2 regions of the Nocardioides sp. NPDC047086 genome follow, and region 2 is predicted to be linked to the other one. Evidence: riboswitches for the same ligand, from Rfam matches in the RefSeq annotation. Region 2 holds a riboswitch; the other holds the start of a gene.
The links. A riboswitch is a leader RNA that binds a small molecule or an ion and turns the genes downstream of it on or off. The one in region 2 is predicted to bind thiamine pyrophosphate.
Positions count from the first base shown of each region.

Region 1: it holds a riboswitch for thiamine pyrophosphate, as region 2 does, so the genes downstream of both, thiE (thiamine phosphate synthase) here and ABZ796_RS08550 (thiamine ABC transporter substrate-binding protein) in region 2, are expected to answer to the same signal.

Region 1 is NZ_JBEYUV010000026.1:68,563-74,683, reverse strand. It holds gene ABZ796_RS18725 (NDMA-dependent alcohol dehydrogenase) at 1-658, opposite strand, end outside; gene ABZ796_RS18720 (helix-turn-helix domain-containing protein) at 903-2,447, shown strand; TPP riboswitch at 2,508-2,617, shown strand; gene thiE (thiamine phosphate synthase) at 2,611-3,216, shown strand; gene ABZ796_RS18710 (FAD-dependent oxidoreductase) at 3,216-4,388, shown strand; gene thiS (sulfur carrier protein ThiS) at 4,385-4,585, shown strand; gene ABZ796_RS18700 (thiazole synthase) at 4,582-5,349, shown strand; gene ABZ796_RS18695 (thiamine phosphate synthase) at 5,346-5,981, shown strand; gene thiD (bifunctional hydroxymethylpyrimidine kinase/phosphomethylpyrimidine kinase) at 5,978-6,121, shown strand, end outside.
Region 2 is NZ_JBEYUV010000008.1:77,486-83,606, reverse strand. It holds gene ABZ796_RS08555 (ABC transporter permease subunit) at 1-679, opposite strand, end outside; gene ABZ796_RS08550 (thiamine ABC transporter substrate-binding protein) at 676-1,752, opposite strand; TPP riboswitch at 1,742-1,850, opposite strand; gene ABZ796_RS08545 (GNAT family N-acetyltransferase) at 1,881-2,312, shown strand; gene ABZ796_RS08540 (MBL fold metallo-hydrolase) at 2,302-3,366, opposite strand; gene ABZ796_RS08535 (hypothetical protein) at 3,363-3,776, opposite strand; gene ABZ796_RS08530 (hypothetical protein) at 3,773-4,129, opposite strand; gene ABZ796_RS08525 (putative protein N(5)-glutamine methyltransferase) at 4,146-4,919, shown strand; gene ABZ796_RS08520 (TIGR02206 family membrane protein) at 5,113-5,811, shown strand; gene ABZ796_RS08515 (PLP-dependent cysteine synthase family protein) at 5,775-6,121, opposite strand, start outside.

The DNA.
Region 1 (6,121 bases), on a different contig from region 2:
TCTCCAGCGGGTCGACGGCGACGACGTACTTGGCTCCCGACAGCCGCGCGCCCTGGACGGCGTTGATGCCGATGCCGCCGATGCCGTAGACCACGACCGTGTCGCCGGCCTTCACCGCCGCGGTGTTGACCGCGGACCCGAAGCCGGTGGGTACACCGCAGCCGACCAGCACGGCCGACTCGAGCGAGAGGTCGTCGTCGACCTTGACCACCGAGTTCTGGTGGATGACCCCGTACTGGCTGAAGGTCCCGAGCATGCACATCGCGCCGTACTGCCCGGCGGGCCCGGTGATCGGGAACCGCTCACCGGGCAGGTAGCCCTCCAGGATGGTCGCGCCCATGTCGCAGATGGACTGCTGGCCGTTGGAGCAGTAGCGGCAGGTGCCGCAGTTGGGGATGAAGGAGCACACCACGCGGTCGCCGGCCTTGACCCGGGTGACGCCGGGGCCGACCTCCTCGATGACGCCGGCGCCCTCGTGGCCGAGGACCATCGGGAGCCGGGCCTCGAGATCGCCGTGGGCGATGTGTACGTCGGAGTGGCACAGGCCCGCATGGGTGTAGCGGATCAGCACCTCGCCCGCCTGGGGCTTGTCGAGGTCGAGCTCCTCGATCACGATCGGTTTGCCGGGTTCGTAGACGACGGCTGCCTTGGTCTTCATGCTGACTCCTAGCGTGTTCCGGGATGGGAGCGGGGGATCCTTGCCACGGTCCCAGCGCGCCCGGCCGTCGGGTGTTCAGAACCTGAACAGTTCGCTTCCGGTCCGCCCGACCGCCGGTTAATGTGACGTAAGCCACATTCGATGGGGGGATGTTGTGCCGACCTCGACGTCATCGCCGGAACCGTCAGCGCCGGAGCGGATCGCCGCGTCGTGGCATCGCTCCCGGCTTGCCGGAGTCGACCCGGTGCGCGCCCACGGCTCGCTCTCGCCCGTCGACATCGACCCCCACGGATCCCTGTACGAGGCCGCCGGCCCGGTCCTGAAGGAGCTCGCCGAGAACCTCGACGGCACGACGTACGCCACGGTGCTGGTCGACCGGGACTGCCGGATCGTGCACCGCTGGTGCGGCCGGGCACAGGTGGCGAGAGCGTTCGACGGCCTCGGGGTGGACCTGGGCGCCAGCCTGCTCGAGGAGCGACTGGGCACGAACGCGCCGGGCACCGCGCTCGAGACCAGGCTCCCGGTGCAGGTGCACGGCCCCGAGCACTTCGCCGAGATGCTGCGCGACTTCAGCTGCTTCGCGATGCCGATCCGGCACCCGGTGACCCACCGGATCGAGGGTGTCCTCGACATCACCTCCCTCGCCAGCGACGCCAACCCGCTCCTGCGGCCGGTGGTGCAGCGCGCGGTGACTGACATCCAACGGCGCCTCCAGGACGGCAGCCGCACCACCGACAAGCAGCTGCTGCTGGCCTTCCACGAGGCCGTGGTGGGGTGTCGCGGTGCGCTGGTCGCGGTCGGTGAGAACCTGACCGTGGCCAACCAGACGGCCCAGGACACCCTGACCGGCGCGGACATCGCCGTCCTGCGGATCCTGCTCCAGGACGTACATCTTCCGGGGGTGACGGTCATGGACATGAACCTGGAGTCGGGGGAGTCGGTCCATGTGCATGCCGAGGTGCTCGACACCCGCCGCCTGGCCGCGCTGGTACGCATCGAGCCCCGCGAGCCACGACGCGGGCTCTCGGTCGGTGCGCGGTCGGAGACCGCACGGCAGCCGGGGACGATCCTGGTGGCCGGACCGCCGGGGTCCGGGCGTACGTCGCTGGCCAGGGAGCTCGCGCCGTCCTCTCCGATCACGCTGCTGACCGGTGCCACGACGGTCCTGGAGGGCGACGGCAACTGGGCCAAGCAGTTCCGGCGCCGGATGGCGGCCGGAGTGGGCACCGTCGTCATCGACGGCCTCGAGCTGCTCTCCGACGCCCTGCTCGGTGTCGTCGCGGACGCGCTGGATCGCCCGGACCGGGCTCATGTGGTGATGGTCTCGGCGCCGTTGGCCGAGCTGTCCGAGCACACCGCGGCGGTGGCCGCGCTGGCCTCCCGCGTCGAGGAGAAGCTGCCGCTGGCCGCGCGCCGCGACGAGATCCCCGGGCTGGCGCGCGAGCTGCTCTCCGGGATCAACCCGGACGCCTTCCTGACCCCCGGCGTCGAGCGGATGCTGGTCGAGCACCGCTGGCCGGGCAACGTACGCGAGCTGCGCGCGGTGCTGACCCATGCCGCCGCACGGCGCCGGTTCGGTGCGATCGTCGCCGCCGATCTGCCGCCCAAGCTCGGCTCCGTCCCGGGGCCGCGTTCGGCCGTGCGGCCGCTCGACCAGGCCGAGCGCGACGTCATCGTGCACGAGCTGATCAAGCACGACGGCAACAAGGCCGCGGTCGCCCGCGAGCTCGGGATCTCGCGCACCACGCTGTACGCCAAGATGCGGGCGCTGCGGATCTCGACCTACTAGCAGTGTCCCGCTGTGCGGGCCCTCGGGCTGCGAGCCTTCGGGGGTGCGCGCTATGGTCGGAGACGTCCACACGGGAGTCCGCGGCAGCGGGCTGAGAGGGAGCTGGAGCCGCTCCGACCGTTACACCTGATCCGGATCATGCCGGCGAAGGAAGTGATTGGTTGTGCTTCTTCCACGTATTTTTGCCCTGGTCTCCGCCAGCGATGACCTCGCCCTGCTGCCCGCGTTCGCCGAGGCCGGTGTCGCCGGCTTCCAGGTCCGCGACAAGGACGCGACCACGCGGGAGCTGCTCGCGCTGACGGCGACCGTGATCGAGCGGGTCGAGGCGTACGACGCCTGTGTGGTCGTCGACGACCGGCTCGACGTGGCGCTCGCCGCAGGCGCGCACGGCGTCCATCTCGGCGCTTCCGACCTCCCGGTGGCCGAGGCCCGGCGGATCGCCGATGCGGTCGCTCCGGGGCTGGTCATCGGCGCGACCTGCCGCGACCGTGCCGCGGTCGAGGCGGCCGCCGCCGCTGGTGCGGACTATGCCGGGTTCGGCCCGGTCTTCGCCACCTCGTCCAAGGCCGGTCTTCCCGACCCGTTGGGCGTCGAGGCGGTTGGGGCCGCGGCCGGGGCGCTGCCGCTGATCGCGATCGGTGGGATCTCGGCAGCGTCCGCCGGCGCGGTACGCGCCGCCGGTGCCCACGGGGTCGCCGTGATCGGCGGGCTCTGGCGACAACCGGACCCACACCGAGCAGCGAAGGAGCTCGTGGAAGCGGTCGGCTGATGCGGGTGCGGATCCTCGGTGCCGGGATCGTCGGGCTGTCCGTGGCCGACGAGCTGATCCGTCGCGGGCACGATGTCGAGGTTGTCGACCCGTCGCCGGGTTCCGGTGCGTCCTACGCCGCCGCCGGCATGCTCAGCCCGGCCGGCGAGGCCTGGTACGGCGAGGAGGACCTGACCCGGCTCTGCCTGTCCTCCCTGGCGCTCTGGCCCGACTTCGCCGCCCGGCTCGGGGTGCCGGTGCACACCCGCGGGACGCTGCTGGTCGGCGTCGACGCCGGCGACGTCCAGCAGGTCGAGCGGCAGCTCGCGGTGCTGGATCTCGCCGGCGTCTCCTACGAGAGGCTCCTGCGTCGCGAGCTGCTCGCTCGCGAACCGGGGCTCGGCCGGGTCGCCGGTGGCGCCTTCCTCGCCGAGGACCACTCGGTCGACCCGCGTGCGGTCGTCGCCGCGCTGCTCGATCGGGTCGGGGACCGTGTTGGTCTCGACACGGATTCGTTCGTTCCTCACGAATCCGGCTCGACCGACGGGATCACCGCTGGTCGAGGCGACGGGATCACCGCTGGTCGAGGCGACGGGATCACAGCTGGTCGAGGCGACGGGATCACCGCTGGTCGAGCCGCCGGAGCCGCTAGGCGGAGGCGTGTCGAGACCAACACAGCCGCTGAGGTGACAGTCATCGCCACCGGAGCGAACCTCCCCGCGCCGTACTCCGCGCTCATCCGGCCGGTGCGCGGAGACGTCGTGCGGGTGCGGACGCAGGAGCGGGTGGAGCGGACGGTGCGAGCCTGGGCGCACGGCGAGCAGATCTACGTGGTGCCGCGGGTCGACAGCGACGAGGTGGTCATCGGGGCCACCACCGAGGAGCGTGACGGTCCGCTGCTGCCGACCGTCGAGGGCGTGTGGCGCCTGCTCGACTCCGCCCGCCGGGTGGTGCCGGGGCTCGACCGGGCCGGCGTGGTCGAGGTGACCTCGCGGGACCGCCCGGGCACCGCCGACAACCTCCCGCTCGTCGGCCCGACCCACGAGCCGGGAGTCGTGCTCGCCGCGGGCGCCTACCGCAACGGGGTCCTGCTGGCGCCGCTCATCGCGCGGCTCGTCGCCCAGCACATCGAGACAGGGTCAGTGGAGCCCGCGGTGGATCCGCGCCGGTTCCGTACGAAGGAGGACGGATGAAGATCACCGTGAACGGCGAACAGATGGAGGTCGGTGGCACCGTCGCCGACCTGCTCGAGGCCAGGACCGGCGACCGGCGCCCGAGCGGCATCGCCGTCGCCGTGGACGAGGAGATCGTGCCGCGAGACGACTGGGCGCGCTGGCCACTCCAGGACGGTCATGTCGTCGAGATCGTGATGGCGGTGCAGGGCGGATGAGCGGCGTCTTGAAGATCGCCGGCCGCGAGCTGTCCTCGCGCCTCTTCCTCGGTACCGGCGGCCTGCCCAACCTGGCCCTGCTCCCGGACGTCATCGATGCGGCCGAGCCCGGCCTGGTGACGGTGTCGATGCGGCGTACGTCCTCGACGTCGGCCGGTGGCCTGCTGGAGAAGCTGCGTGCGGCGGAGGTGCCGATCCTGCCCAACACCGCGGGGTGCCTCTCTGCACGCGAGGCGGTGCTGACCGCCGAGCTGGCTCGCGAGGCGCTGGAGACCGACTGGGTCAAGCTGGAGGTGATCGGCGACGAGACCTCGCTGATGCCCGATGCCGTCGAGCTCGTCGATGCCGCCGAGCAGCTGGTGCGCAAGGGCTTCACGGTCCTTCCGTACGCCACCGACGACCCCGTCCTCGCCCGCCGGCTCGAGGACGCCGGCTGTGCGGCGGTGATGCCGCTCGGCTCGCCGATCGGGTCCGGGCTCGGCATCCTCAACCCTCATGCCATCGAGGCCGTCGTGGCCGCGGTGTCCGTCCCGGTCGTGCTCGACGCCGGCGTCGGGACTGCCTCGGATGCGGCCCTGGCGATGGAGCTCGGCTGCGCCGCCGTCCTCGCCGCCACCGCGGTGACCCGCGCTGACGACCCGGTCGGGATGGCTCGCGCGCTGCGGCTGGCGGTCGAGGCGGGCCACGCCGCCCGCGGCGCCGGCCGGATCCCACGCCAGGCTGTTGCCCGGGCCTCCTCGCCGATGGCGGGCCGGATCGCATGAACGCGCTACCGCGACTGCTCGTCCTGACCGACCGTTCCCAGCTGCCGCTCGGGCGCAGCCTGCTGGCGACGATGGCGGCGTGCGCCGAGGCCGGACTGACCCACGTCGTGCTCCGTGAGCTCGACGAGCCCCTGGAGCATCGGGCAAAGCTGGCCGAGCTGCTCGCTGCGCTCGGTCTGAACGTGATTGCCGCTCACACCCCGCTGCCCGCGGCGGTTGGGGTGCAGGTCCCGGCTCCCGCGAGCTGTAACACGTCGTTCGTAGGACTACTCGCCCTATTGGAGCGACCGGATAGTCGGTGTAACAGCGTGTTACACCTCGGCCGCAGCTGCCACCAGCCCGCCGAGATCGCCCGAGCGGCCGAGGACGGGTTCGACTACGCGATGCTGAGTCCCTACGCGCTGACCGAGTCGAAGCCGGGCTACGGGCCGCCGCTGGATCCGGACGCGTTCAGAGACCTGCCGCTCCCGACGTACGCACTCGGCGGGATCACCCCGGACAACGCCGCCGAGGCGGTCGGTGCCGGCGCGCACGGGGTCGCTGTGATGGGTGCGGTGATGCGCGCAGACGAGCCGGGACAGATCGTGCGCGACCTCCTTGCCGCCCTGGCCACGACGGGGGTGACCCGATGAACCCGCCGGTCGCGCTCACCGTCGCCGGCACCGACTCCGGGGGAGCGGCGGGCACGGCGGCCGATCTGGCCACCTTCGCCGCGCTCGGGGTCCACGGAGCCTGCGTGATCACCGCCGTCACCGCCCAGGACACGACCGGG
Region 2 (6,121 bases):
CGATGCTGTTGTAGCGCACCCCGCCGAGGGTGAGCACGATCCCGAACGCGGTGGCGCAGAAGAGGAAGACCACCGACGCCGCCGAGACGATCGCGGGACGCAGCGCGGGCAAGGTGATCGTCAACAGCACCCGGGAAGGCGACGCCCCGAGCGCGGCAGCAGCCTCGCCGGGACGCGGGTCGAGCGACTCCCAGGCCGCCCCGACCGCACGGATCACGACCGAGGCGTTGAAGAAGACCAGCCCGAGGATGATCGCGGTCGGCGTCCCGTCGAGCCCCAGCCCGGACAAGACGCCGGCTTCGCCGATGAGCTCGCGGAAGGCGACCCCGACGACGACGGTGGGGAGTACGAACGGCACCAGCAGCCCCGCCCGGATGACCCGCTGCAGCGGAAAGCTCAGCCGATGAAGTGCGAACGCAGCAGGCAACCCCAGAGCGACGCTCAGCACCGTCGCCAGCCCCGAGGACCACAGCGTGAACCAGAGCGCCCGCTGGATCTCCGGGCGCCCCACGACCCTGGAGACGACCGACGGATCGAAGGATCCGTCGAAGAACAGGCCGCGCTGCACCATCCCCACGACCGGCAGGACGAAGAAGACCGCCAGCACGGCCACCGGGAGGGCGGCGAGCGCGACCAGGGTCGCGATTCGCCGGGTCACAGCGCGACGGGTGGAGCTCACTGCGCGATCGTGTCGCTCCAGGTCGCCAGCCACGCTTCCCGGTTCTCGTCGATCTTCTCGGGCTCGACGGAGAGCGGTGAGGTCGGCTGCTGGGCGAACTTCGCCCAGTCGACGGGCAGCTCGACGCCGGAGGAGACGGGGAACACGTACATGCTCTCGGGCAACGCCCTCTGCACGCTGTCGGAGAGCAAGAAGTCGATCAGCGCCTGGGCGCCCTCGGGGTGGTCGGCCCCCTTGAGCACGCCGGCGTACTCGACCTGTCGGAAGCAGGTGTCGAGCAGCGCGGAGGTCGTCGTCTTGCCGTCCTTGACGGTGAAGGCCGGCGAGGAGTCGTAGGAGACGACGATCGGACGCGTCCCCTTGCCGCCGCCCTGGGTGAAGTCGGAGTAGTAGGCCTGGTCCCAGCCGTCGACGACCTTGGTGCCGTTGTCCATCAGCTTGCCCCAGTAGTCGGCCCAGCCGTCCTCGCCGTACTCGGCGACGGTCGCAAGCAGGAAAGCCATCCCCGGCGTGGACGTCGCGGCGCCCGGCGTCACGAAGAGATCCTTGTACGCCGGTTCGGCCAGGTCGTCGAGCGACTCCGGCGGCGTCAGCTTCTTCGCCGCGAACCACTCGGTGTCGATGTTGACGCACACGCTGCCGTTGTCGACCGGGGTGAGGAAGTGCTCCTCGTCCCCCGGGAGGTTGAAGTCGGAGACGCCCTCGGGGACCTCGGAGGGCGTGTACGCCTCCAGCGCGCCCTGGTCGATCGCCCGGCTGGCGAAGGTGTTGTCGACGCCGAAGACCGCGTCGCCGTCGGGGTTGCCGGTGTCCATGGCGATCTTGGTGGTCAGCTCGCCGCCGTCGCCCGCGTGCCGGATCTCGGCGGTATAGCCCGTCTTCTCTGTGAACTCGGCCAGCACCTCCTTCGGCAGCGTGAAGCTGTCGTGAGTCAGCAGCACGACCGACTTGTCGTCGGCGCCGCTCGACTTCTCCGCGTCCGGCTCGGCGGGGGTGCCCCCGCAGGCGGACAGCAGCAGCGCCGAGACCGAGGCGATCGCAGTGGCAGTGATGGCAGGCGTACGCTTGCGCACTCTGACTCCCTTCGCCGGTGTCAACCGGAGCAGGTTCGGAGGGTCTGCGGCGCTGTTCGCCGCACTCTCAGGCCTCCCGGCCTCCCCTGTCTGTTCCCGCAAACCCTACTGCTTGCGAGAATCCACCCATGACCGACGTCGCCATCTCGTCCTTCGACGACCTCCCCCCGAAGACCGCGTACGCCCTGTGGCAGCTGCGTCAGGAGGTCTTCGTCGTCGAGCAGGACTGCCCCTACCTCGACCTGGACGGCCGTGACCTCGAGCCGGGGACGCGTCACGTGGTGCTGACCGACGGCGACCAGCTCGCCGGCACCGCCCGGATCCTCGACGACGGCGACGTGTGGCGGATCGGCCGCGTCGTCCTCGCTCCCTCCCACCGCGGCCAGGGCCTGGCCGACGTGATCATGAGGGCCGCCGTCGAGGCCGGCACCGACCGCGACATCGTGCTCGACGCCCAGACGCCACTCGCCGGCTGGTACGCCAAGTTCGGGTTCGTGAAGGACGGCGAGGAGTTCCTCGAGGACGACATCCCGCACACCCCGATGCGGCTCACTCGCTGACGGGGACGAACAGGACGCTCGCCTCGGTCTCCTCGCGCGTCGCGAGCCCTCGAGCCGCCAGCAGCTCGAGATGGGCCTTGGTCTCCATGACCGCGAGGCCGGCGTTGAAGTAGTCGAGCTCGGCGAAGGCACGCTCGTGACGGGTCCAGCCGAGGTCGTTCGCGACCTCGAGCGCCGAACGCCGCCCGGCCTGCAAGGACGCGAGCGACTGGGCCAGCCGCGACTCGTGATGGGCCAGGAGCTCGTCGACGCGGGCGTGCGACGACGAGCCGACCGGGCCGTGGGCGGGCAGCAGCCGCAGGTCGGGCAGGGTCCTGACCTTGGTCAGCGACGCCATGAAGTCGCCCAGCGGGTCGATGACCGGAACCGGCTCGAAGCCGATCGAGGGTGTGATCGTGGGCAACACGTGGTCGCCGGCGAACAGGACCGAGCCGGCCAGGTCCGCATAGACGTAGTGACCCTGGGTGTGGCCGGGGGTGTGCACGGCATCGAGGTCGCGCCCGGCCACATCGAGGCGTACATCCCCTTCCAGCCACTGCGAGGGCATCCGCCAGTGGGACAGGTCGGGCGCGGGCGGCGGGTTGGCGGCCCACTCGGCGGCCAGCTCGTGCGCACCGGCGTACGCGAGCAGCCGGTCCGTCGAGACCCAGCCGTCGAGATCGCCGTTGGTGAGCTCGAGCGTGGCCCGGTCGCCGGCGCCGAGCAGCACGTCGGCACCGAATTCCTCACCCAGGACCGAGGCGAGCGTGTAGTGGTCGCGATGCACGTGGGTGACCAGGAACCGCCGGATGTCGCCGAACTCGAAGCCGAGCTTCTTCAGCCCGGCCTCCAGGGCGGAGCGCCCTTCGGTGATCGCCCAGCCGCCGTCGACCAGCGAGAGCCCGTCGTCGCCCTCGAGGACGTAGATGTTGACCGCCTTGAGCCCGTCCATCGGCAGCGGCAGCGGGATCCGGTGCACGCCGTCGGAGACCGTCCAGGCCCCCGGAGCGGACCAGTGCTCTCCCGAGTCAGGCGAGATGGCGGTCGCTGTCGACTGACTGATCGGCTGGCTCATCGGTCTCCTTCGGGTCGACCTCTCCAGAGCCAGAGCAGACCCAGGATCGGCAGCAGAGCAGGAACGAAACCGTATCCGCTCCCGAACTTCGACCATACCGATGCATCCGGGAACCAGGACGGCACGACCAGGGACAGGACACCGACGACGATCACGCCGGCCAGCTCGATCCACAGCATGATCTTCGCGAAACCCGCAGACCCGGCGGCCGCCCGGCGGATCGCGAACCAGCCGGCGACGTAGGTCGCGGCCGCGACCACCGAGAGCGAGTAGGCGATCGGCGCCTCGTCGAACCGGGTGAAGACCTGCACCAGCGACCGGGCACCCGCGGCGAGCACGAAGATCGCGTAGACGGTCAGCAGCACCAAGTGCGGACCGGAACCGGTCTTGGCGGGCGAGGTCTCGGTCACCTGACCATCATGACGCGTACGGCCACGACCCCTGTCGCCAGGGCTGCCGCCGCGATCACGCCCGAGGACCAGGTCGAGCGATCACCGCGCATCGTCTGCAGCGCCAGCGGCATCAGGCACACCAACGCCCCCACGTAGCCCAGGAAGGTCGACAGCGACTCCGGCCTGCGCCCGGCCGACCAGGCCGCCAGCGCACCGATAGCGAGCACGACCGCCAGGATCTCCAGCATCCATGCCACCTGGTCCAGCCACGTCGGCCGCGGCGCCTTCAGCACCACGCCGAGCACGGCCGCGATCGTCACGAACGCGGCATATCCGGCCACGATAAATCCGATCAGGGTCACGGCGTCCACGTGCCAATCTTCTCCAATGACCTCCGATACGCCCGATCCGGGGCTCGTCGCCCGCCTCCGCGCCGCCGGCTGCGTCTTCGCCGAGGACGAGGCGGCCCTGCTCGAGGCCGCGCCGGTCTCCACACACGAGCGGGAGGAGATGGTCGTACGCCGCCTGGCCGGCGAGCCGCTGGAGCTCATCCTGGGCTGGGCCGAGTTCTGCGGGCTCCGGATCCGGGTCGCGCCGGGGGTGTTCGTGCCCCGGCAGCGATCGGCACTGATGGTCGACCTCGCCTGCCGGAGGGCCGGGCACGGCACGGCCCCGAAGGTGCTCGACCTCGGCTGCGGGACCGGAGCACTGGGTGCGGCCGTCGCGGCCCGCGTCCCGGACGCGGAGGTCTGGGCCACCGACATCGACCCGGCGGCGGTCGCGTGCGCCCGGCTGAACCTTCCCCCTGACCGAGTGCTCCTCGGCGACCTCTACGACCCGCTCCCCCACGACCTCGAGCTCGACGTGATCGTGGCCAACGCTCCTTATGTGCCGAGCGACCAGATCCGGAACATGCCGCCCGAGGCGCGCGACCACGAGCACCACGTGGCCCTCGACGGCGGCACGGACGGGCTCGAGGTGCAGCGTCGCGTGATCGAGCAGGCGCCGAAGCATCTCGCCCCTGGCGGCGTACTCGTGATCGAGGCCGGCCAGGAGCAGGCGCCCGTCACCGCGAGCCTGATGCGGGAGCAGGGGCTCGTCGCGGAGGTCCATCACGATGAGGACCTCTACGCGACCGCGGTGACCGGAACGGCTCGCTGACGAACTGCTCCGAAAAGCAAGGCGTCCCTCTGATTGCACACCACCCCCGCGGTGTGCATTCAGAGGGACCGCCACCTTGAAGGTCGTCCACCCCCCACCGGCGGACGACCTTCTCGCCGATGAAACGGGCCACCCGCCGACCCATGACGCGGGTTGGGAAGAATTATTTCGAGAATCCCGTCAGACTTCCGATATGCAGGCTTACGGTCTGACCCACCTGGTGCCGTTGTCCCTGCTCACAGCAGGGATCGTGGCTGTCGTCTGGCTGGGCAGGCAGCAGCGTTCCGACGCGAAGCCGTCGAGATTCTCCCGAGGATTCGCGCTCGCGCTTCCGCTCACGGTGATCCCGCTGCTGGCCCACGAGTGGGTCACCGACTTCGACCTCTTCATCGACCTGCCGGTCCAGCTGTGTGATCTGGCGTGGATCGCGGCGGCGATCGCGCTGTGGACCCACCATCCCTACCCGACCGCGCTGACCTGCTTCTGGGGCCTCACCCTGACCACGCAGGGTGTGTTCACCCCGGACGTGATGGACTTCCCCGACGTCAGCTACATCACCTTCTGGGTGATGCACCTGATGGTCGTGCTGGCCGCCGTCTACCTGGTCTTCGGGCTCAAGCTGCTACCCCGCTGGCATGACTACGGCTGGACGGTCGCGACCACCGCGGCGTGGGCCGCGGCGGCGTACGTCCTCAATCTGATCCTCGACGCCAACTACGGCTACCTGCGGCGCAAGCCGGAGTTCGCCTCGATGCTCGACCTGCTCGGTCCGTGGCCGCTCTACATCCTCAGCGAGATCGCGCTGGTCGCCGCTGTCTGGGCGCTGATCACGCTCGGGCTGCGGGTCTGGGCGCGTCAGGACGGGTCGACGAGGACGCCGGTGCGCTCGTAGTCGGCGAGAGCCGAGGCGTACGGGGCCAGGTCGATGCCCTTCTCGCTCACCCAGCCGTCGTCGTAGTAGGACGAGCGGTAACGCTCACCGGAGTCGCACAGCAGCGAGACGACGCTGCCCTCGGTGCCACCCTCCCCCATCTCGCGTACGACGCCCAGCGACGCCCACACGTTGGTGCCCGTCGAGGGGCCGACCGAGCGGCCCATCCGAGCCGAGAGCCAGCGCATCGTCGCGATCGAGGCCGCATCGGGGACCTGGACCATGTCGTCGACGACCCCGCCGACGAAGGACGGCTCGACCCGCGGCCGGC